3 linked regions of the Oceanispirochaeta sp. M1 genome follow. The protein of the gene in region 3 binds, or shares a complex with, the protein of the main gene of each other region. Links are inferred from orthologs where the notes say so. Each region holds a gene or a part of one and is shown on either strand. Other genes may lie near its edges. The genes, in order: DV872_RS12560, rny and pnp.

Evidence for each region.
Region 1: pnp (region 3) and DV872_RS12560 share a complex: the UniProt entries of both Bacillus subtilis proteins name them as parts of the possible RNA degradosome complex. The link is inferred for Oceanispirochaeta sp. M1 from one-to-one orthologs.
Region 2: pnp (region 3) and rny share a complex: the UniProt entries of both Bacillus subtilis proteins name them as parts of the possible RNA degradosome complex. The link is inferred for Oceanispirochaeta sp. M1 from one-to-one orthologs.

Annotation. Positions count from the first base shown.
Region 1 is NZ_QQPQ01000015.1:96,728-104,463, forward strand. Bases 1,664-4,496 are described here. They hold DV872_RS12560 (6-phosphofructokinase), read left to right. Parts: upstream 1,664-2,465; coding sequence 2,466-3,527; downstream 3,528-4,496. Other genes in these bases: DV872_RS12555 (D-alanine--D-alanine ligase family protein), read left to right, coding at 1,664-2,418; ppk1 (polyphosphate kinase 1), read left to right, coding at 3,579-4,496. Outside these bases: DV872_RS12545 (UDP-N-acetylmuramoyl-L-alanyl-D-glutamate--2,6-diaminopimelate ligase), read left to right, coding at 1-607; DV872_RS12550 (divergent PAP2 family protein), read right to left, coding at 780-1,229; more of DV872_RS12555, read left to right, coding at 1,330-1,663; more of ppk1, read left to right, coding at 4,497-5,669; DV872_RS12570 (HAD-IG family 5'-nucleotidase), read left to right, coding at 5,671-7,044; DV872_RS12575 (ROK family protein), read left to right, coding at 7,260-7,736. UniProt on the Bacillus subtilis protein: Catalyzes the phosphorylation of D-fructose 6-phosphate to fructose 1,6-bisphosphate by ATP, the first committing step of glycolysis.
Region 2 is NZ_QQPQ01000022.1:65,977-73,828, forward strand. The notes cover bases 1,328-4,276. They hold rny (ribonuclease Y), read left to right. Parts: upstream 1,328-2,011; coding sequence 2,012-3,541; downstream 3,542-4,276. Other genes in these bases: DV872_RS26615 (hypothetical protein), read left to right, coding at 1,328-1,857; DV872_RS16045 (TIGR00282 family metallophosphoesterase), read left to right, coding at 3,552-4,276. In the rest of the region: more of DV872_RS26615, read left to right, coding at 1-1,327; more of DV872_RS16045, read left to right, coding at 4,277-4,343; DV872_RS16050 (TlyA family RNA methyltransferase), read left to right, coding at 4,340-5,125; DV872_RS16055 (GerMN domain-containing protein), read right to left, coding at 5,146-6,066; ptsP (phosphoenolpyruvate--protein phosphotransferase), read left to right, coding at 6,165-7,852. UniProt on the Bacillus subtilis protein: Endoribonuclease that initiates mRNA decay. Initiates the decay of all SAM-dependent riboswitches, such as yitJ riboswitch. Involved in processing of the gapA operon mRNA, it cleaves between cggR and gapA.
Region 3 is NZ_QQPQ01000023.1:61,327-69,144, forward strand. Bases 4,447-7,361 are described here. They hold pnp (polyribonucleotide nucleotidyltransferase), read right to left. Parts: upstream 7,003-7,361; coding sequence 4,891-7,002; downstream 4,447-4,890. Other genes in these bases: dut (dUTP diphosphatase), read right to left, coding at 4,447-4,771; rpsO (30S ribosomal protein S15), read right to left, coding at 7,129-7,361. Also shown: tRNA guanosine(34) transglycosylase Tgt, read right to left, coding at 1-839; DV872_RS16460 (LptF/LptG family permease), read right to left, coding at 855-1,934; DV872_RS16465 (LptF/LptG family permease), read right to left, coding at 1,931-3,226; DV872_RS16470 (hypothetical protein), read right to left, coding at 3,201-4,334; more of dut, read right to left, coding at 4,331-4,446; more of rpsO, read right to left, coding at 7,362-7,395; tRNA pseudouridine(55) synthase TruB, read right to left, coding at 7,560-7,818. UniProt on the Bacillus subtilis protein: Involved in mRNA degradation. Catalyzes the phosphorolysis of single-stranded polyribonucleotides processively in the 3'- to 5'-direction. Necessary for competence development in Bacillus subtilis.

The sequences.
Region 1 (7,736 bases), on a different replicon or contig from region 3:
TATGCCGGGGCTCTTCAATGTAGAAAACGCCATGGCAGCTCTTGTTGTGGTTTCCGAACTTATGGAAGAAGATATTCTGGAGCTTGTTGATCATCTGCCTTCATTGACCGGTGTGACCGGAAGGATGTCACCTGTTACGGGAGACATGCCCTTCTCCGCTCTGGTGGACTATGCCCACACACCCGGTTCCTTTGAGAAGCTTCTGCCCCTGATACGCAGCGATGTAAAGGGAAAACTGATTGTTCTTTTCGGCTCAGCCGGAGAGCGGGATGTGGAAAAGCGCTCGGAACAGGGTGAGATTGCCGATGAATATGCGGATATCATTATTCTGAGTAATGAAGACCCCCGGGGTGATGATCCGATGGATATCATAAATGATATTGCAGAAGGTATTACCTCAAAAGATCTGAATAAGAATCTATTTCTTATTCCCGACAGAAAAGAAGGGATGAAGAAAGCAGTTGAACTGGCTGAAGCCGGGGATATGATTCTTACTCTCGGCAAGGGACATGAGAGCTCAATAATCTATGATGACGGTCCCCGTCCCTGGAATGAGTCAGAAGTATTGAAAGAAGTGCTCACCGAGGCGGGCTATAAAGTAGATTGATACTAAGATCCGGTCTTCCGGGTTTGATTAGAATAGCCACACATTTGAATAGCCACTCATTAGAGTGGCTTTTTTATTTATGCATAGTGGAATGCGGGGGAAATTATTCTTTAGATCAAGTTGTTCAGGAGTTTGTTCAGAAGATTTACTGCTGTATTTCGCCTCTGTATTTTCAGATTTTCCCCATACAGGCAAATCCGATAAAAATACCAAGGAGGGTTCCCATAAATACCTGAGGATAGGTGTGACCCAGCAGAGTCTTCAGAGCCTTGGGTTTATCACCCTCTTCAAAAAGATGAGACATTTCCTGAATCAGACTATTGAGTATTTCAGCGTGCCGGCCTGCTGCCCGGCGAACACCCGTTGCGTCATAAATAACAATTGAGCCGAATACAATAGAAATGGCGAAGTAAGGGCTGTTTAATCCATACTGGATTCCGCATGAAGTTGCTAAAGCTGCAACTGCTGCCGAATGGGATGAAGGCATTCCACCGGTCTCTGTAAGACGGTCCCAGGCCATACGTCTCTCCATCACCAGAATAAGTATAACCTTGGCAAGCTGTGCCACAAGCATTCCCATAAATGCAGAAAAAATCAGGGGATTGTAAGTGAGAAAATTCATTTATCCTCCGAGGATCTGCTGTTAATAAAACAGCGCGTAACAACATTACCATGCCAGAGGTGACTTGAGAAGAGGAATTAATCATGTTAATCTGTGAAACATGAATAAAATATCCGTCGCTCTACTATACGGCGGCCGTTCAGGAGAACATGAAGTTTCCCTCCGATCTGCCGCATCTGTCTATAAACATCTAGACCGTGAAAAGTACTATATTCACCTTATCGGTATCAGCCGTGAGGGTGTCTGGTATCTACAGAACCCTCCGGGAGAAATTGAAGAGATCCTCTCGATTGAAGAAGATTCACAGCAAATGCTCAGCGTTGTACCAGGCAAAGGACTTAGCTCAAATAAAGGTCCCATAGCGGTAGATGCGGTTCTGCCCATTCTTCACGGTACTTTCGGTGAAGATGGAACCCTTCAGGGACTCCTTGAGATAGCCGACCTTCCCTATGCCGGGGCAGGTGTAGGTGGAAGCTACCTGAGCATGGATAAGGATATAGCAAAAATAATATGGGAACATCATAATCTGCCTGTTGTTCCCTTCAGAAGTGTCAGAAAAGCAGAGTGTGAGGCTGAAAATTTCAGCTGGACCGCCCTTCTGACTGAAATAAAAGAGAAGTTCGGCATGCCCCTTTTTGTTAAACCCTCCCAGTGCGGCTCCTCTGTAGGTGTCTCCCGTGTGGATAACGAAGATAAATTTCAGGCTGCCATGGAAGAAGCGCTGCGCTTTGATAACAAGGTGCTTGTGGAACCTGCTGTTAATGCCAGAGAAATTGAGTGCTCCATACTGGGAAACGAGAATCCCAGATCTTTCCCTCCCGGAGAACTGAAGCCCAGTCATGAGTTTTATGATTATGAAGCAAAATATTTAGATCCCGATGGAGCCGCACTTATCGTGCCGGCAGATCTTGAAAAAGAAGATGCCCGCAGGGTGCAGGAGATCGCTGTAAAAGCCTATGAAGTACTTGGCTGCAGCGGTATGTCCCGGGTGGACTTCTTTATGGATAAGAAAACAGGAGAGCTGTTTCTCAATGAGATTAACACCATACCCGGTTTTACGAGCATCAGTATGTTTCCTCTTCTCTGTGATGCGGGAGGACTTCCCTATCCCGCTCTACTGGATGAGATGATCAATCTGGCCCTGGACAGATTCAAAAAGAAAAGCGCTCTCAGTTTCACACTGATGTGATTTGCTAACTATATCCTAACTTTCTATACTTAAAATCTGGAGACATTATGTCACAAGGCACAAAAAAGATTGGAATACTTACAGCAGGAGGCGATTGCCCCGGTTTAAATGCTGCAATCAGAGGGGTTGGAAAGACTTCTATTCTCAAATACGGAATGGATGTCTACGGCTTTTCCTCCGGCTACCTCGGACTGATCAATAATGAGTACAGACATCTGGATGAGAAGTCGTTATCCGGAATATTGACAATGGGAGGGACCATTCTTGGAACCTCAAGGGAAAAACCGTTTAAACACGAAGAGTACGAAGAGTATGTTCAGAGCAAACCCGACCGTATTCTGGAGAACTGCGATAAACTGGGCCTTGATGCCCTTGTATGTATCGGCGGAAATGGAACCATGAAGACTGCAGGAAAACTGCAGGAATTGGGCCTCAATATAGTAGGCATTCCCAAGACCATCGACAACGATGTTTGGGGAACAGATATGACCTTCGGCTTTGATACGGCTGTAAATATCGCCACCGAAGCCATCGATAGAATGCATACCACAGCCAACTCTCATAAAAGAATTATGGTTGTAGAGGTTATGGGTCATCATACGGGCTGGCTGTCACTCTACTCCGGTGTTGCCGGAGGGGGAGATGCCATTCTTCTTCCTGAAATCCCCTGGAAAGCTGAAACACTGAAAGATTACCTTTTGAAACGTCTTGAAGCGGGAAAACCCTACTCTATCGTTGTTGTAGCAGAAGGTGTGAAGGTGCCGGGAGTGGGAATGAAGAAAAACAGAATTTCTGCAGGTGCTGCTGTGGCCCGTCTGATTCAGGATATGACAGGCATAGAAACCAGAGAGACGATTCTGGGGTATATTCAAAGAGGTGGAACCCCCTCTCCCAGAGACAGGGTGATTGCCACAGAACTCGGCTCATACGCAGCAGGTATGGCAGATTCCGGAGAATTCGGCCGAATGGCTGCGTATCATGGAAATGACCTGACATCAGTTCCCCTTGAAGAGGTAGCCGGAAAGACAAAATTTGTCCCTGCAGATCATCCTCTTATTAAACATGCCCGGACTATAGACACCTGTTTCGGTGACGGTCTTGGACGCTGATCAGATACATGTATGTATTATTTAGAAAATTAAATTGATAAAAGGAAAACTATGGCCCGCCCCTATACCGTAAAGAAAAGAGATTACCCTTTTTTTAATAAAGAGATCAGCTGGCTTTCCTTTAATGAGAGAGTTCTGCAGGAAGCCGAAGACAAAAGAAATCCTCTGGGTGATCGCTTCAAATTTCTGGGAATCTACTCTTCAAATCTTGATGAGTTTTTCAGGGTTCGTGTTGCCATGACCCGTCGGATGTGCCAGATGGGAAAAGAGGGAGCTATAATGCTTCGGGAAGACCCTGCCTCTGCCATGGCAAATATTCAGAAGGAAGTGGCCAGACAGAGAGAAAGCTTCAACACAATACTTCAGAATATGTATGCTGAGCTCGAGGTAATGGGAATAAGGCTTCTGAAATACAAACAGCTGAATAAAGAGCAGAGTTCTTTTATAAAAGAGTATTTTGAGAGAGAGGTCCGTCACAAGATCTTCCCCATAATGGTGGATGCACGTTACAAACTGCCCGAGCTGCAGGACAAAACACTATACCTTGCGGTGGAGATGAAAAAAACAATCGGCCAGGAAGATAAAATCCGCTACAGTATCGTTGAGATCCCGACAAAAGTTCTTCCCCGGTTTATCAAACTTCCCAGCAAGAAAGATGAACAGAATGTAATGCTTATTGATGAAGTGGTCCGTGCAGGACTTCCATCAATTTTCAGAGACAGCCATTATCACAGTTTCCATTCATGGAACTTCAAGGTTGTACGGGATGCGGAACTGGATATTGATGATGACGATATCTCACTCAGTTATATGAACAAAGTAAACCAGAGTGTCCAGAAGAGACATCTGGGAGCACCAATCTGGTTCCTCTATGATCAGACCATGAATCAGGATCTGCTGGATATGTTCCTCAGAAAAATGAAATTCAGAAAGTATGATACGGTTACCCCTGGAGGCAGGCATCACTACTTCAGCGACTTTATGAAGTTCCCCAAACTGGTGGGACTGCAATGTTGTGAAAAATATGAACCTCTGCAGCACAGACACTTTCCCAAGGGTGTAAAAATCTTCCAGGCGATCAAGGCTAAAGATACACTTCTCTATTTTCCGTATCACAGTTTTGATACGGTGATCGATCTACTGCGGGAGGCTTCCATCGATCCCCACGTGGAAAGCATTAAAGTAACACTCTACAGAGTGGCAAACTTTTCATCCGTTGTGAATGCCCTGATCAATGCCAGGAAGAATAGAAAAGAGATTCTGGTTATCCTGGAGCTGCAGGCCCGTTTTGATGAAGAGAATAATATTTTCTGGGCCAATGTACTTAAAGAAAACGATGTAAAAGTAATTTTTGGTGTGGAAGGTCTCAAGGTTCACTCCAAACTTCTCCTTATCAGCAGAAGGGAGAAGGGAAAAACCGTCCGCTACGGTGGTATAGGTACGGGTAACCTAAACGAGGATACCGCCGGCCTCTACACAGACTGTTTCCTTATGACTTCCCATAAGGAGATTCTCGAGGAGGTGGACGCCCTCTTCGATTTCTTCGAAAACAACTACCGCTACCGACGGAACAAGCACCTGATGATATCCCCCAACGGCCTCCGTTCAGGGATTACCGAGCTTATCGACAATGAAATTGAATTTGCCAAAAAAGGTGAGAAAGCAAGCATCAGGATAAAACTGAACAACCTCAGCGATGAAGGGATTATTCAAAAGCTTTATGAAGCCTCCCAGGCAGGAGTCAAAATCCGCCTGATCGTACGGGGCCGGTTTTCTCTGGTTCCCGGAGTTGAGGGATTCAGTGAAAATATCGAAGCCATAAGTATCCTGGATCAGTATCTGGAACATGCCCGTTTCTTTATTTTTAGAAACGGGGGAGACAACCGCTGCTATATCACTTCGGCAGACTGGCTGGGACGAAATTTAGACCGCCGGGTTGAAGTAACCTGCCCTGTATACCGTAAGAGTCTTAAGGCAGAACTTAAGAGTATCTTTGACATACAGTGGTCTGATAACAGAAAGGCCAGAATACTGGATAAAGATCTTAAAAATGAATATGTAGAAGCCGGGGATGGAGACGAAAAAATCCGCTCCCAGGAAGCCGTGTACAAATATCTGATAAAAAGAACCGCCCGGAGTTAGAATGCCCGTATTTATCAACCGAGTACTGAATATGAAAAACATCAAGGTTATCGGCTTTGATATGGATTACACCCTTGTCCGTTATCATACTGAAGCCTTTGAAGAGCTGACACACAGGCTTGCTGCAGAACGTCTTTCTGAAAGTCCGGAATATCCCATCGCAGTAAAGGATCTGAAATTTGATTTCCAGAGAGCCATTGTGGGACTGGTCATAGACAAAAGAAACGGAAACCTCCTGCAGGTAAGCCGTCACGGCAAGGTAAAGATAGCCTTTCACGGCCTGGAACCCCTTGATTATCATAGGATGCAGCATATCTACCAGGAGACGGCCATCGATCTGAGAGATCCCGACTTCCAGAGCCTGGATACCAGTTTTGCAATCTCCTATGGAGTACTTTTCAGCCAGCTTGTGCAGATGAAATCCGAAGGTGCCGACCTTCCCGCCTATCATGATCTGGCGAATGATGTAAACCATGCCATCGACATCCTTCATCAGGACGACAGTTTAAAATCCAGAATCAGGAATGATTTTGAGCGTTTTGTTGTTAAAGACCCCCGAATAGCGGGGATGCTGGAGCGATATAAGGACTACGGCAAGAAGCTGATGATCATCACAAACTCTGATTACGCCTACACCAGAAAGCTGATGGACTACTCCCTCAATCCCTTTCTAAAAAAGTATAAGAACTGGCGTGAGCTCTTTGATATTGTTATCACATTTGCCGACAAGCCCCGGTTCTTTGAGCAGAAGGGTCGTTTCCTTAAGATAGATCCCGAATCTGAAACCATGATCAATCATACTGACGCTGTGGACAGCGGCATCTATCAGGGTGGAAATTTTTCCAAACTGCAGAAGGATCTGGGATACTCGGGCAGTGAGATTCTCTACCTGGGTGACCATATTTATGGTGATGTTGTCTCTATCAAGAAAAGCTGTAACTGGCGTACCGCTCTTGTTCTGGGAGATCTGGAAGATGAGATTAAGGGAATCAGAGAGTCCAGAAGCATTCAGGAAGAGATTAATAGCCTTATGGATAAAAAACTCAAACTGGAGAAAGAGATCAACAGCCTTGACTCCCGACGCTATGAGGGAGAAGCAGTCTCCCGAAGCAGAATAACAGCCCTCTTTGACTCGCTGGACAAACTCAATTCCAAGATTTCCGAACTTCTGGGACAGTATAAAGCTTTCTTTAATCCCTATTGGGGGGAAATTCTCAGAGCGGGCTTTGACGAGAGCCGATATGCCGAGCAGGTTGAAAAATATGCCTGTGTCTACATGACTAAGGTATCAGATCTGTATGACTACTCACCCAAGACCTATTTCCGCCCCTACAGACGCACCATGCCTCACGAAGACCTGAACCTTCTAGACTGATAATTAGGTCATTCCCGGTATGTTTGATACCCATGAATTACATTGGTTAAAACTTTACCTAAACCATCCACAAAATCTCAATACAGTGTTAGGGCTCTAGAACACCTTCTTATCGATTTTTTTGATTTTTCCAGTTGACGGATAACCCACGGCATGTAACAATACCCTTGGTTGGTTCATGGCGCAACTAACCAATCTTTTAAATTGAGGTCCCTTTGAAGCTTAACGCTGTACGTAGAAACAGAATTGTAAACACTTCCAGAATCATACGTGAAATATGGACTGCCCGTTCTATCTCACGTGTAGATCTTTCTAGGAAACTGGACCTCAATAAATCAACGGTTACCAATATTGTCAGCAACATGCTGGATAATAAACTTGTACTGGAAACAACAGAAGGACCCTCTACTCCCCAGGGAGGAAGAAAGCCTGTCCGACTGGAAATCAATCGAAATTACGGCTACATACTCGGTTTTGAAATCAGACCCGAATCCTATACTGTTGTTGCCGTGGATATCCTTGGTGATATCCTTTTCTCCAGAACAGAATCCATAGATATCAGTTCAAAGAACTTTAAAGAGATTTTCTTCAAACTGCAGGATGATCTTGAGAAGGAACTGACCTGGATCGGTCGTCCCCTTATAGGTATCGGAATTGGATGCTCTGGAATTATCGATGCCCCGAAACGAATT
Region 2 (7,852 bases), on a different replicon or contig from region 3:
ATAGATGAACTTGAAGAGTTCGACGAAGCAGAGGAATCTGTATCTGAATTTGATGAGGATAGTGGAGAAACTCTGGATGATCTGGAAGAGATAGAAGATGATTCAGCTTTACCTGAACAGGCAGAAGAGCTTGAAGAGCTTGAAGACGCTGTTATAGAGGATTTCCTTGCACCTCTGGCGGACCTTGCAGTAGCTGTCTTTGCTGAGGAACTGAGTGAAAAAGACTCTGAACAGGAACTATCTGATACCCTGGAATCTGCAGAGGAAGAACCTTCTGTAGAACCAGTTCGTCCGGATAAGGATAAAGCAGCAGCTCCTAAAGATACACAGGATTCCCAGATGATAGATCTGGATGAAGTGGGCAGTCAGTTCAGTATCAACAGCCTTATAGACTCAATGGATGTTGATTCAATTTCCAAAAATCTTGAAATTCGCTATAACCAGTATCTTAATGAAACAGATACTTCACCAGTTGAAGATAATGTTGATGAACTGCAGTCTCAAGTAGAACTGAAGACTCTTCCTGTGGAAGAAGCTGATACCGAAGACCTTGATAAGCTCCCTGTTGCCTTTGATGAATCTGAAGAAGAGGATCTGATAGAACTGGATCTGCTTGATAACCTCTCTCTTTTCGGTCTCGATCTCACAGGAGGATATTCAATGAATCAAAAGGATATTATAAAGAAGAAGCAGCAGATGGATAGTGTTGATGATGCTGAATCTGTGGGTACTGTGGCAACACTTACTAAAGAGACTGAAGAATTGGTAAATAGTGAAGATGACGGCCTGATTGAGCTGGATATTATCAGTCCTCATGAGTATTATAATGATTCAAAATATAAGAGTTATGATTCTGTGGAAACCGCAGTTATTGATAATATCGAAGAACCTGCCTGGGGAGATGATATGAGTACAGATAAGGATAGTGATGCTCCTGCAGATGATCTAACAGGCGGTAATGAAGAACTGAACGAAGTCGAAGAACTGGATGAAGTCGAAGATCTGGATGAAGTCGAAGATCTGGATGAAGTCGAAGAACTGGACGAAGTCGAAGAACTGGACGAAGTCGAAGATCTGGACGAAGTCGAAGATCTGGACGAAGTCGAAGATCTGGACGAAGTCGAAGATCTGGAAGAGCTGGATGAACTTGAAGAACTCGAAGAGATGGAAGAAGTCGAAGAGTTAAAAGTAGTCGTTCCTCCGCTATCTGTCAGTTTTACTGAGTACCTCAGTAAAGCCGGACTAGATATCAAAGAAGAGCCCGAATCAGACGAAGAAGATGCTCATGTTGAAGAAGATGATGGTAAGATAACCTCAGAATCGTTTATGCAGGGAATGGGTGGACTCGTTCAGAACCTGGCAGATGATCTGCTGCCTCCTCTGGAAGAAGAGCCCGAAGTTGAACATTATACAATAAAAGATGAAGTCGCACGTCTGGAAATGACTGAAAAGGGTCTTGATTTTGATAGATTCAGAAGTCATTACCGTGAAGGTTCTCTCGGTCTGCTAAAGGCACTGCGTGATCTGACAAGAGAATATAAAGCCCTGAGTGGTATCCTTATGAAAAAATCTGGAAAAGGGCTTATTCCTGTTCATTCAATCGGTATTAATGAAGACGGTGTAGACAGTCTGAGCAGTGATGATATTTCATCTCTCTTTGGATCTATGACCTCGGATAACAAGCTCGTGTACATTAAGAATAAAGACCATGAATCCTTAGCCGGAGCACTGGCACATCCCGATTTTAATCTTTTTCAATGCTGGGTTTTGATGCCACTGGAGAGTAAAGAAGGGATTGATTATGCTCTTCTTGGATACAAGGATTCCAAACAGTCATTTCTTAATGAGATTCTTTAATCAACTCTATAGATGCAGCTGGTTTACTTCTCATTGATAATGAAGAACTTATGTGATCAGCTGCTGATTTATGATGTTTTAATGGAAATACTTTGACTTGACAAATAGGTCTTTACTTATATAATCATATTATCTTGTAAGATTAGGGGGAATAATGGATCTTATATATATGATAGCTCTTCCCCTCGTTGGATTAGTATTAGGTTGGACAATAAGATGGCTTTATGCCAGATATCAGCTCTCTTCTTCAGAGCAGAAATCGTTAAGAGTAAAACAGGACGCAGTTAAAGAGGCAGAACAAGAAAAAAAATCTATCTTGCTGGAAGCACAGAATCAGATTATGAAGGAACGTCGTCAACTGGAGAAAGAAAACCGGGATAGACGCAATGATGTTCAGAAATATGAACGTAGAGTGCAACAAAAAGAAGATAACCTTGATAAAAAGACTGCGTTGCTTGAACAGAAACAGGCAGCGATTAACGATCAGGAAGAGGCTCTTGTAGGCAGAGAAGAATCTGTTACCGCGGAGGAATCCCGATGGCAGACTGAGCTCGAAAGAATCTCAGGTTTAACCAAAGACGAGGCGAAGAAATTAATTATCCAGAGTCTGGAAAATGAAGCAAAACATGATGCTCAGGCACTGGTTAATAAGATTGAACAGGAAGCGAATCTCACGGCTGAGAAGAAGGCCAGAGATGTCATAATTACTACAATTCAGCGTCTGGCGACAGATGTAAGCACAGAAATTACTGTGACTTCCGTCAGTCTGCCCAATGATGAAATGAAGGGTAGAATCATCGGTCGTGAAGGCCGTAATATCAGAACTCTCGAGACACTGACAGGTGTGGATATCATTATTGATGATACTCCTGAAGCTGTTGTGATCTCATGTTTTGATCCGATTAGAAAAGTGATCGCTAAGATCGCTCTGGAAAGACTGATAGCCGACGGCAGAATCCATCCCGCAAGGATTGAGGAAGTTGTACAGAAGGTGACGAAAGAAATCAGTCAGACTATTTATGAAGAGGGTGAAAAGGTTCTCTTCGATCTGGGTATTCATAATGTCCGGCCCGAAGGTATCAGAGCTCTCGGTCGTCTGCATTTCAGAACCAGTTATGGTCAGAATGTACTTTCTCATTCCAAGGAAGTTGCTGTCATTGCCGGTATGATCGCCTCTGAAGTAGGTGCTGATGCAGAACTTGCCAAGAGAGGAGCTTTGCTCCACGATATCGGTAAGGGACTTGAAACTGATGGTGATGTGAATCATGCGGAGCTGGGTGCAGAACTCTGTAAACGTATGAATGAAGATCCCCGGGTTATTAATGCTGTAGGTGCTCATCACAATGATATTGAGATAACTTCAGTGGAGGGAATCATTGTTCAGGTGGCGGATGCTATTTCAGCAGCCAGACCCGGAGCTAGACGTGAGACTCTTGATAACTATATCAAGCGACTTGAAAACCTTGAGAAGATCGCAATGAGCTTCGAGGGTGTTGAAAAGGTATTTGCTATTCAGGCTGGACGAGAGCTGAGAATCATGGTCAATAATGACAAAATTGATGATTCCAAAGCACAGATCCTTGCTAAAGATATTGCAAAGCAGATTGAAAATGAACTTAAGTATCCCGGACGTATCCGGGTCACCATAATTCGCGAAACAAGGGCCGTTGAATACGCCCGTTAGGAAGTGAACTTTGGCGAATGAATTACGCGCCCTTATTCTGGGAGATGTTGTTGGATCTCCCGGGAGCAGGGCGCTTTTCTTTGGATTAAAAAAACTCATCAAAGAGCACCGGGCAGATCTGGTCATCGTTAACGGTGAAAATGCAGCTGCCGGTTTCGGCATGATGCCCGAAGATGTGGAAAGACTGTTTTCCGCAGGTGCTGATGTGATTACAAGTGGTAATCATATCTGGCAGAAGAAAGAGATTCTGGATTTTCTTGATTCTCAGGAATTCCTTCTCAGACCTGCCAATTACCCTCCCGGTGTTCCAGGACATGGTCAATGTATTATCGAAAAGAAGAAACAGAAGATTGCTGTTTTTAATATGCTTGGCAGATCCCGTATGGGATTCAATGGCTTCTGTCCTTTTCAGGCTATGAAAAAAATGGTTCAGAAGGTTCAGGGACAAGCGGATATTACTATTCTTGATTTTCATGCTGAAGATCCCCTGGAGAAAGAAGCCCTTGCACTTCATATGGACGGTCAGCTGAGTCTTCTCTTTGGAACACACACACATATACAGACTGCCGATGAAAGGATTCTCCCCGGAGGAACCGCTTATATCAGTGATATAGGGATGGTAGGGCCGGTGGGTAGTGTTATCGGTGCTGATCCACAGCAGAGTATCAGAAGAAGCCTTTCTCAGCTTCCTATCAAGATGGACGTAATTGATAACCAGGCCCTGATCTGCGGCATCGTTGTAGATTTTTTAGACGGTAAGGCCGTTTCCATCAGTCGGATCAGGCAGCTTTCACCGGCATGAAGAAACAGAGGCTCCTGCAGCTTGCATCCCGGCAGTTTCCGGAATATTCAGAAAAAGAACTTTTCGCATCAATACTGTGCGGTGAACTCATTACTTCCGGTGAAAAGATAAAAGACCCTAAGGCTCTTGTTGCTTCAGATGCAAAGCTGGAACTCAGTAAAAAGAAATATGTCTCCCGTGGGGGATTCAAGCTGGAAAAGGTTCTTGAATACTGGTCCGTTCCGGTGAAAGGGAAAAGGATACTTGATGCCGGCTGTTCCACAGGTGGTTTTACAGATTGTCTTCTGCAGAAGGGAGCTCTCTCTGTTTATGCCGTTGATGTGGGATATAACCAGCTTGACTACTCTCTGCGAGTTAATCCGGCAGTAGTTGTTATGGAAAAGACCAATATTATGTCTGTTCAGAATCTTGATCCCAAGCCCCATTGGGCGGTTGCGGATCTCTCTTTCCGGAGCCTGCGGTCAGCCGCTTCACATATACTGAGTCTTACTGAAGAGTCACGTCTTATTGCCTTGATGAAACCTCAGTTTGAGCTGGAAAATCCTGATGATGACTTTGATGGTATTATCCGTGATCCGATACAGATCCTGGAAATTACAAGGACTGTGATTGACGAGATGGCTGAAGAAGGCGCTTTTGTCTGCAGAACTTCCCTGTCTCCTCTTACCGGGCGTAAAGGAAATCAGGAACTGCTTTTTGATGTAAGTTCTGACTCAGAAAAGTTTCGCGGTACTGATGTTCTGATTTCAGAGCTGGAGAAGGAATTTAACCTGAAGTCCTGAGCTCATCTGACTGATTGTTGTCAGTGGATGTTTTGAAAGGATTCTCTGCCCAGAGGTTCTCCGATATAGAACCCTTCTCCTCCAAGATAATCCCTTATAACACCTTCGATAAGAATCTGAACATTTTTGATGCTTGAAAATTCGGTAGAGGTGTAAACGACCTGTTTGAGCTGTGCAAGGTATCCTTCTCTCCCAAGAGGATTGAATCGAAATGCCTCATTGAAATTCAGGTAGGCCGTACCACCTTCCACTCTTGCAGATAACAGACGGCTACCTTCGGGAATCAGTGTCAGGGAGCCTTTGTTTATCTCATCTGATCCGGGACCGCTGATCAGAGTGTTTATTGTCTGTGTCAACGGGGAACTGCTGAAATCCACTGACCTTGTGACACTCTTCAGTGATATCAGACCTTCAGTATTTACCTTTACAAAATAGATTCGGGCATCCCTGCTGTTGGAACTTATATCTTCATCATTGGGTTTTTCAGGCTGTTTGATTTCTTCAAGCTCTATTGGTTCCGGTTTGAGAGCTGTTTCTTCCTGAACCGGATCTAGGCGATGGACAACAGCTCCTCCCTGTTTTTCTGTGTTATTGTTCCATAGCTGCATTTTACCGGGCTGAAAGAGGAAAAAAACAAGAGCCAGAAGAATAATAAATATCAGGGACAGCAGAGCTATGATCATTATCTGCCCCGGGCTGATCGCTTTTTTTTCTATGGAAGGGGAGTAGGTCCGTGCGTTCCGGTTCTGAGTCCTTCCACTGTTCGGAGTTGCTGAGGGTCTTGAACCGTTGGAAGCTTTTGATCCTTTAGGGGCAGTAGATGCTGCTTTTATCCGCTTGTTTTGTGTACCGGTGGATCTAGCTGCGATATTACTCGCTGGTTTGCCAGTGGGGTTTGTCATCTTTTTATATCTGTTGACGGGATTTTCTTTATTACTCATACATAGTGATTATCGGATCATATGGCTGCTCTGCCAAGGGAAAAGAGAGTAGAATGCCAAGTTTGACTAAGTCCTGAAAGTCGCATATATTTAAACTGATGAAAGAATTTCATGGAATCTCAGCTTCTCCGGGCATTGTTATCTCAAATGCATATCTTTATAACGAAGAGAGTTTTTCTGTCCCCCGTTACAGTATTACTGAACGGGAGATCGATTTTGAAATAGAGCGTTACAATAATGCTATTCAATCTGCCTCTGAAGAATTGACAGAACTGAAAACAAGTATTACCAGGGAACACAGCGAAGAAGAAGCCCGTTTCCTTGATTCTCATATACTTATGCTTCACGATCCAATGTTTAAGGATCAGGTTTTTGAGAAGCTCAGAACAGATATGTTCAATGTTGAATGGATCGTTCAAAGTGTGATTCAAGCCCTTGTTAATAAGCTGAACGCATCAGGTGATATCTATATGCAGGAACGCACAATGGATATGAATGATGTTGCCAAGAGAATCATCAATACATTGCTGATGCGTAAGCGAATATCCCTGGCCGACCTTTCCAGTGAAGTCATCATTGTTACTCCCGACCTTCTCCCCTCTGATACACTGTTGATGAATAAATGGATGGTGAAGGGGATTGCCATGGACGCGGGGGGACGAACTTCCCATACGGCTATCCTGGCCCGTTCCTTCGGAATACCGGCGATTCTAGGTCTCAGAAGTATAACAAAAGAAGTTTCTGACGGAGATCTTCTGATTATAGACGGTCAGACCGGCCTGGTTATTGTTAATCCCGATAAAGAGACTCTTAAGCGATATAAAAAGAAGCAGACTGTAAATTTGAAGAGGGAATCTGAACTTTTCAATCTGGTGAATCTTCCTTCTGAGACAAGAGACGGTAAGAAGATTGATCTTAAGGCCAATATTGAAGTTCCTGATGAGCTGGATTCGGTTCATGCCTACAATGCTTCGGGAATCGGTTTGTTCCGTAGCGAGTTTCTTGTTATGCAGAGTGGGCAGGAGCTGGATGAAGAGCTTCAGTTCGAAGTCTATAAAAAAATTGTTCTGGGTATGGAAGGAGCATCTGTTACCATCAGAACTCTGGATGTCGGCGGAGATAAGCTTATTCGTGAGATAGCTCAGAAAAATGAGAAAAACCCTCTCCTTGGATGGCGGGCAATCCGTTTCTGTCTGGAGAGAGTCGATATATTCAAGGTTCAGCTGAGAGCTATACTGAGGGCTTCTGCTTTCGGTACCGTTAGAATCATGTTCCCCATGATCTCAGGTATAGAAGAGCTGGAGCGTGCCATAAAAGTATTAAATTCAGTAAAAAAGGATCTGAAGGCTGAAGGGATTGCTTTTTCAGAGGATATCCCTGTAGGATGCATGATCGAAGTTCCTTCTGCAGCAATGACATCTGACATTCTGGCAAGGAAGGCGGACTTCTTTTCCATTGGGACAAACGATTTAATCCAGTACACCATTGCAGTCGACCGGGGTAATGAGAAGATTGCCAGCATGTATGAACCATTCCATCCCGCCGTTTTACGGCTTATCAGGATGGTTGTAGAAAACGGTCATGAGGCGGGAATACCCGTAGGGATGTGCGGCGAAATGGCCGGCGACCCCCTGGCGACTGTTATTCTTTTGGGACTTGGGCTGGATGAATTAAGTATGAGTGCTTTCGGTATTCCCGAAATTAAACGGATTATCCGTTCCACCACCATACTGGAATCCGAGGAATTTATCGGAACCCTGATGGATATGAAAAGCTTTAAGGACAT
Region 3 (7,818 bases):
CAGGTTCCGTTTCGGGCAATTCTTGTAGGATAAACACAGTCAAACATATCAATACCGGCCTCAACAGCCTCAAGCATATAATCGGGGGTTCCGATTCCCATGACATAACGGGGTTTATCTTCCGGAAGGAACTGAGCAGTATAGTGGAGGTAATCACGGAACATCTCGGGTGATTCACCAACAGAGAGTCCCCCGATAGCAATCCCGGGAGTATCCAGTTCAAGAATCTCTTCAGCACTCCGTTTTCTCAGATCTTCATAAAAGTTTCCCTGAATAATACCGAAGAGCTTACCATGGTAACCATCTTTACAGTTTTCCCAGCGTGCTTTGGCCCGTGCGGCCCAGCGTGTAGTAATCTCCAGAGACTCCACTGCCTCTTTATGGGAGATACCGGGAGCCGTACAGACATCAAGAGCCATCTGAACATCACTTCCCAGAGTTTCCTGAATCTCCACTACCTTTTCGGGAGTAAAGACATGATAGGCTCCATCGATATGAGACCTGAAGCGGACACCCTCTTCCCTTATTTTCCTGAAAGGAGCCAGTGAGAAGACCTGAAATCCACCGGAGTCGGTGAGAATATTATGTTTCCATGAACTGAAATTATGCAGTCCCCCTGCGGCTTCGATAACCTCCATTCCGGGACGCAGATACAGATGGTAGGTATTTCCCAGAATCAGGGTATAACCCATGTCTTCTACTGAATCATGTTTTATCGCCTTGACGGTTCCATTAGTCCCTACAGGCATAAATGCCGGAACCTCAACATCTCCGTGGGGAAGATGCAGAATACCGCCTCTTCCACGGCAGGAAGGATCTCTATATTGAATATCTATCATATTTATCTCCTATAATTATGTCTGAGCCGTTTTGAATAACAGAGCCCCTACACCCAGAAAAATCAGAAAAGCCGCCCATGCACCGTAGAGAGGCGGTATATACCCCAGCTTAGCCAGAAGTACCATAACCATTTGTGCTACGTAATATATAACAGAAACCACCAGACTGGAAAGGAGGCTCATCAGCAGAATATTCTTTTTAAAGCGTCCTCCCAGTGAACAGGATAGTAAAGCTACAACAAGAGGAGTTAGTGCAAATGAAGTTCTTTGATAATACTCTGTGAGGGCACCCTTAAAAGGGAATCCTGTTCTCCTGAGTGATTCTACCCATGCCTTGGCCTCAGTTGCACTCATCTCGGCAATATCCCGGCTTATTCTTTTAAAAGAATCAGGCGGTTCATCAAGCATCTCATGTTCCCAGCTGCTGTGAAAATCCTCTTTCAAATACTCATTTCTATCATCATACAGAAAAATTCTGGCATTCTTTATTATCCAGTGGTCTTCTTCCCAGACAGCTGAATTGCCATCAACTCTGAAATCAAAATTTCCCTCCTCATCAAGAAAAAGGACTGTAAGACCCGTAAGACTCTGACGCCGGTCATTATAAAAATCAGCATTATAGATAACTCGGTTACGATGACTCAGAACGGCTACATTGGAATTACTGAATGAAACCGTCTGTCCCAGAATTTCTCTGGATATCTGATTTTTTTCCTTGAATGTGGGAATAACTATTCTATCTTCGAAAAAATATCCCCCCAGACTCAAAAAGATTGCAAAAATAAGAAGCGGACTTGTAAGCTGATATAGTGAATAGCCTGAACCGAATACGGCTATCAGCTCATTATTGGCATAATAGTTTCCAAGGGTGTAGGAAATTGAAAACAGAACGGCAATGGGCAGAGCAAAGGAGATACACTTTGGTGTATAGAGCAGAGTCACTCTCAATATGGCTGCCATTGGTACTTCCGCATTCAGATAACGCCAGAGATTGGCAAAGATATCCACCAGCTGCAGTATCATAATAAAAAAGATCAGAGCCACAAGGAGTGTTGGAATAAAATCTTTCATTATCATTTTATGAAGAGCTTTCATTTACCCGCCCTGAAAAGATAAAGAATAAAACCTATAGAAAAAATCAGCATATTAGGCAGCCACATGGTCAGAGCCGGAGGATAAAAGGTTCGTATTCCCAGGGTTCTCCCTGCAACAAGCATACCCCAGTAGATTATGGTAATAAAAAGTCCTATTCCAAAGCCCATTGATTTACCGCTTCTCTTGGTATAGAGCCCCAGAGGAAATGCCAGGATTACAAAGGGGAGACAGGAAAAGGGAATCGAAAATTTCTGAAAAAACTCAAGCTTCCATATTTGCAGAGAACGGTCTTTAACCATTGTTCCTGCAGAATTCAGGTATTGAGTTCTGAAATTTTTAATCTTCGTCGGGAAATTCTGAACAAGCCTGGGATTACTCTCCTGGTTCATCAACTTCCAGCTGCCGTACATCTCAGTATAATATCTCAGGCTCTGCTTATCTCTCTGCCTGACTTTTTCATCGTAACGAAGCTGCTTTACCTGAATTTCCCGGTAAACATCCAGAGAGCTCATCTCCCTTGGACCCGGATTTCGAATTGAAGAAGTTATATCCTTAAGCAATATGTTATAGATCATTTTATCAGCCTCAGAATAAATGAATTCACCTCTGTTCCGCTTTTCAGGTTTATGATCAAGAATATTATCAAGCTGAAATGATAGAACCCCTGCTTCTTCATGAGCATTATTGATATAGGCCTGATTCGCCAGAATAATTCTACGGTTTGATTCCTTGTCTTTTTCAACTATGATCAGATTATCAATGGATTTCCCTTCAACCTGACCCGTAATAATAATACTTTCCTGAAAATATTTCACCGAAAATGATTCCAGTTCAACCTCGGGATTCCGGTAGATCATCTCCCTATAGAGTCTGGTGAAATTGATTGTCCCCACAGGCAGAAGATAGTCGTTTACAAAGAATGAAACAAAAGAGAACAGAATTCCAATAAGAAAAACCGGTAGAAAAATCCTGTTATATGTAATCCCCGAACACTTCATTGCTAGGATTTCATTATCCGAAGAGAAGCGGCCATAGGTCATAAGTGTTCCCACAAGAGTTGCAAATGGAAATGATATGGCAATTATTGAAGGAAGAGAGTAAAAAATAAGCCTCATAACATAAGTGAAAGGGACCTGTTTCTCAAGAATATCCTCTGCCAGAAGCAGAAGCTGATTGATAAAAAAGATAAAGAAAAAGAAAAGAAATGAGACAAAAAATGAGAGAAAAAACTCCCTGGCAATATATAGATACAGGGTTTTGTATGAATTAGGGTGTTCTAAATAAGTCTTCATGTATCTTAACCAGTCCCTGTTCCTGTACGGCGCAAATTATATAAGGTTCAACATAAGCAATAGAGCTCATATCAAGCCCACCCAGTCCTTCAGAAATTCCCAAATAACTGATTTCAAGACTCTCTTTTTCCATGACAAGAAGCCCCTGTCCCAGAGTTGAAAAACAAAAGTGCTCCGGCAGCTCCACACCCCCTGTAATCCAGCGGGTCCGGCTGTTCAGGAGAACTATATCATATTTATCCCCCTGTCTGACAAGCTTATAGAGCCCGCCCCCGTAACTGCCTGCTATCATACGACTCCTGGAATCGCCCAGGACAGCTCTGGCTGCAGAAAGCTGCCTGCTGTTTTGACCTGCAGCTGATGCATTAAAACTTCGGTCCAGTATAAATAAACCATCCTCTTCACTACCCGCAAGGATGCGCTGATCATCCAGAGCCTGAAGAAAAGTAACATTCCTTAAATCCGATGCAAGAGGCAGCACAGACTGACTGTCCAGACGTATCCGTCTCAGTCCACGGGACTGGGTACCTGTAATAAGTCCGGTACCCACAACAATCCCGCTCTGGAGACCTCTGTAATCCTTCTCATCCGGAATATCCAGATAAATAAGCCTGCTGTGTCTTTTTGAATATACACCCACACTGCCGTATGAAAGAAACCAGATTCGTTCATGGTCCGGAAGTATGGTCTGCATGGTTTTGATGGCAAGAGAGTCCTGCCCTCTGATAAAGGATTTCCAGCTCTTTTCAGATAATGAATAACGGGCAATATCCCCGCTTCGGCTGCCCATCCACAGATCATCTCCATCGGCAGCCAGTGCAGAGATATGTTTATCAAAAAAGATATCATCCGGAAGCTCTATAAGCTCCTGATAAAGAAGTCTTTTTAATGCTGTTCTACTTAAAGGGTCAGTTTCTGAGAACAGCAACTCTTCCAGTACTGTTCTCAGATTGGATTCTTTCAGATAATCCCCGTTGATCCTGTATTTCAGCAATAACTCTTCATTTGCAGAAAAGTCAGCTGCAGAAAAGTCATCTGCAGAACAATATAAAGTTGTCTGAAAAGACAGTAAAATCAGAAAGATTGATAAGAAAGAGAACTTGTTCATTTGACTCCGGTAGAACCGAAACCGCCGCTGCCTCTGGCTGTATCCTCAAGGTTATCAGTGAACTGAAAATCAGCTCTTGTCACTGGTGCTATGATCAGCTGGGCAATTCTTTCGCCCCGCTCAATAACAACATCCTCCCGGCCCAGGTTGATCAGGATAACCATAACATCCCCTCTGTAATCTGCATCGATAGTTCCCGGAGTATTTAAAACTGTGAGACCCTTCTTAACAGCCAGTCCGGAACGGGGTCTTACCTGTCCTTCATACCCTGAAGGGATTGCCATACGCAGTCCTGTGGGGATCAGTTTTCTTTCCCCGGGAGCAAGAGTAACAGGCGAATCTACACAGGCCCTGAGATCGGCTCCCGCCGAATCTTCTGTTCCGTAATGGGGCATCATGTCCTCGGGACCGGTCAATTTAACAGCAACAGTATCCATTTAAGTCCTCATTATTATTCTATCTATGAAATTTAAACAAAAAAACAGCCCCTGAAACAGGGACTGTTTGATTATAGCATATCAGAGATTTATGAAAATCCCTTTAATCTGCTTAATAATTATCTGCGGTTCATACCACCGGATTTGGATTTCCAGTTTTTATCCAGAGCATCTACGACACTCAGATTGATTCTGCCCATTCTATCTACTTCGATAAGACGAACTTCAACTTCCTGACCTTCTTTCAGAACATCGGAAACATTGTTAACACGCTCTGCAGAAATCTTGGAAATATGACAGAGACCTTCTTTACCGGGAAGGAACTCCATAAAGGCACCAAAATCCATAATACGTTTTACAACGGCTTTGTAAAGTGTTCCTACTTCGGGTTCTTCGATCATACCTCTAATCATGGCTTCAGCCATATCGGTACCTTTCTTTTCTCTACAGAAAACATTTACAGTACCGTCTTCATCGATATTGATCTTTGCACCGCTCTTCTCAGCCATACCCTTGATATTTTTACCACCAGGTCCGATAAGGAGTCCGATTTTATCAACATCAACCTTGAAGGAAGTTACACTGGGTGCAAACTCAGACACTTCACTGCTGGGTTCAGAAATTGTTTCGTTCATGATCTTAAGGATATGCAGACGTCCTTCCAGAGCCTGTGAAAGTGCTTTTTTCATGATTTCAATGCTGATTCCGGGAATCTTTATGTCCATCTGGAAAGCTGTGATTCCTTCTTCAGAACCGGCAACCTTGAAGTCCATATCACCCATATGATCTTCTTCACCAAGAATATCAGAGAGAACAGCAAAGTCATCCCCTTCCTTGATAAGACCCATGGCAATACCGGCAACAGGTCTTTTAAGGGGAACACCGGCGTCCAGAAGACTCAGTGATCCACTACAGATTGTAGCCTGTGAAGAAGATCCGTTTGATTCCAGGATTTCTGAAACGACACGGATAGTATAGGGAAATTCTTCCTTGGAAGGAAGAACACCTTCTATGGCTCTCTGAGCCAGGTGACCATGACCGATTTCACGGCGTCCGGTACCCAATCTTCCTGTTTCACCTACTGAGTAGGGAGGGAAATTGTAATGAAGCATGAAGTTAGCTCTTCTGTCTCCATCGATATCGTCCATGATCTGTTCATCCTGAACGCTGCCTAGAGTGGTAACACCCAGAGACTGAGTTTCACCACGAGTAAACAGTGCAGAACCATGAGCTCTGTCCAGCATATCGATTTCACAGGAGATGTCCCTGATTTTGTCACTGGCACGTTTATCACAACGGACATTCTTTTCAATAATGGATTTTCTGATAATGACTCTTTCAAGTTCTTCGAAAAGGTCACCCACCAGTCTAATCTGCTCTTCAGGAATGTCTGCTTCGTACTTGGCAAGCATTGCTTTCTTGATAGCCCTGATGGCATCACGTCTTTCGAACTTACCGTCCATGAATACTGCAGTTTCCATCTGGGGAAAAGCTTCGGCGTACATTACGTCCCACTTCTCAAGTTTGATGGTCTTTTCTACCAGGGGCAGTTTTTCTTTTCCGCATTTCGCAGCCATATCGGCCAGGAAGTCACAGAGATCAGCAAGAGTCTTTTCAGCAGCCTGAATGGCACCGAGCATCATCTCTTCTGATACTTCGTTAGCTCCACCTTCAACCATGCAGATACCGTCATTAGAAGCGGCTACAATAATATCGAGCTCTCCCTCTTCGATCTGTGCAAATGTCGGGTTGATGATGTACTCACCTTTTATGGAAGCAACTCTAACAGCCGCAACGGGTCCGTTAAAGGGAATGTCTGAAATCATAACAGCAGCAAATGCTGCAATCATACCCAGTACATCAGGAGTATGTTCCTGGTCTGTTGAAACAGTCATGGGTACTACCTGAATTTCACGTCCGAAATCCTTATAGAAAAGGGGTCTCATAGGACGGTCGATCAGACGGGATACAAGGATTTCCTTGTCTTTGGGTCTGGATTCTCTTTTGAGAAATCCACCGGGAATTTTACCGGCAGCGTAATAACGCTCGTTGTAATCTACTGAGAGGGGAACATAATCGAGTCCCTCTTTTGGTTCTGAACCACAGCAGACAGTTGCCATAACAGCAGATCCACCACAGCGGGCCAAAACGGAACCATTAGCCTGTTTAGCCATTTTACCTGTTTCCAGGATGATTTCATCTTCACCGAGTTGAAATTTAAAAGTTTCCATATAATTTCCTTTGATGATTAACATCTACGACTGCAACAAGCCGGAGCCTCCCCCCGGTTTAATAGCAGCCGTTTTTTCTTAAACGATCTTTTATAAAAAAAACCCGACACTTAGGCCGGGTTTTTCTTATTTTCTAAGACCGAGTTTAGCAATAAGTGATCTGTAACTTTCGAGATCTTTTCTCTTAAGATACTTCAGCAGCTTTCTACGGGAACCTACCATTTTAAGCAGTCCACGTCTTGAAGCATGATCTTTCTTGTTTGATTTAAAGTGATCCATTAAATCTTCAATTCTTTTTGTAAGAAGAGCGATCTGCACTTCAGTAGAACCGGTATCTGTACCGTTTGTTCCGAACTCTTCAACAACATTCTGTTTGTCTTCTTTGGTTAACATTATTAATTAACACTCCTAATAAAAATATAACAGGCATACACCGATTGAAAGCAGAGCAACGCCCTGTCAGAAATCAGCACCTGAGCTAACAATATTACCGAAATCAGTATAAAAGTCAATCTTAGATTCAGTTCTGCAGATAAATAGACTACAAGTGAAATCCTTTAAGAACAAAGATTTATTTTGTACTGATATCTTCCGTCTCTATACTCCAGAACCGCTTTCAAAATACCCTCACTGTCTTTAAGCAGCAGGTACTCCGTTTCGTCATTTTTAAGAACAATTGAATCTTGAGCAGGTACCGATAAAAATTCCTTCCTGAAGGGGATTCCATCCTTCATTCTCTTTAGACCAAGCTCATTCAACGTTAGTATTCTGGAATTTCCCAGCTTCAAAAAGAATTCTTCCCATGAATAAAAATCT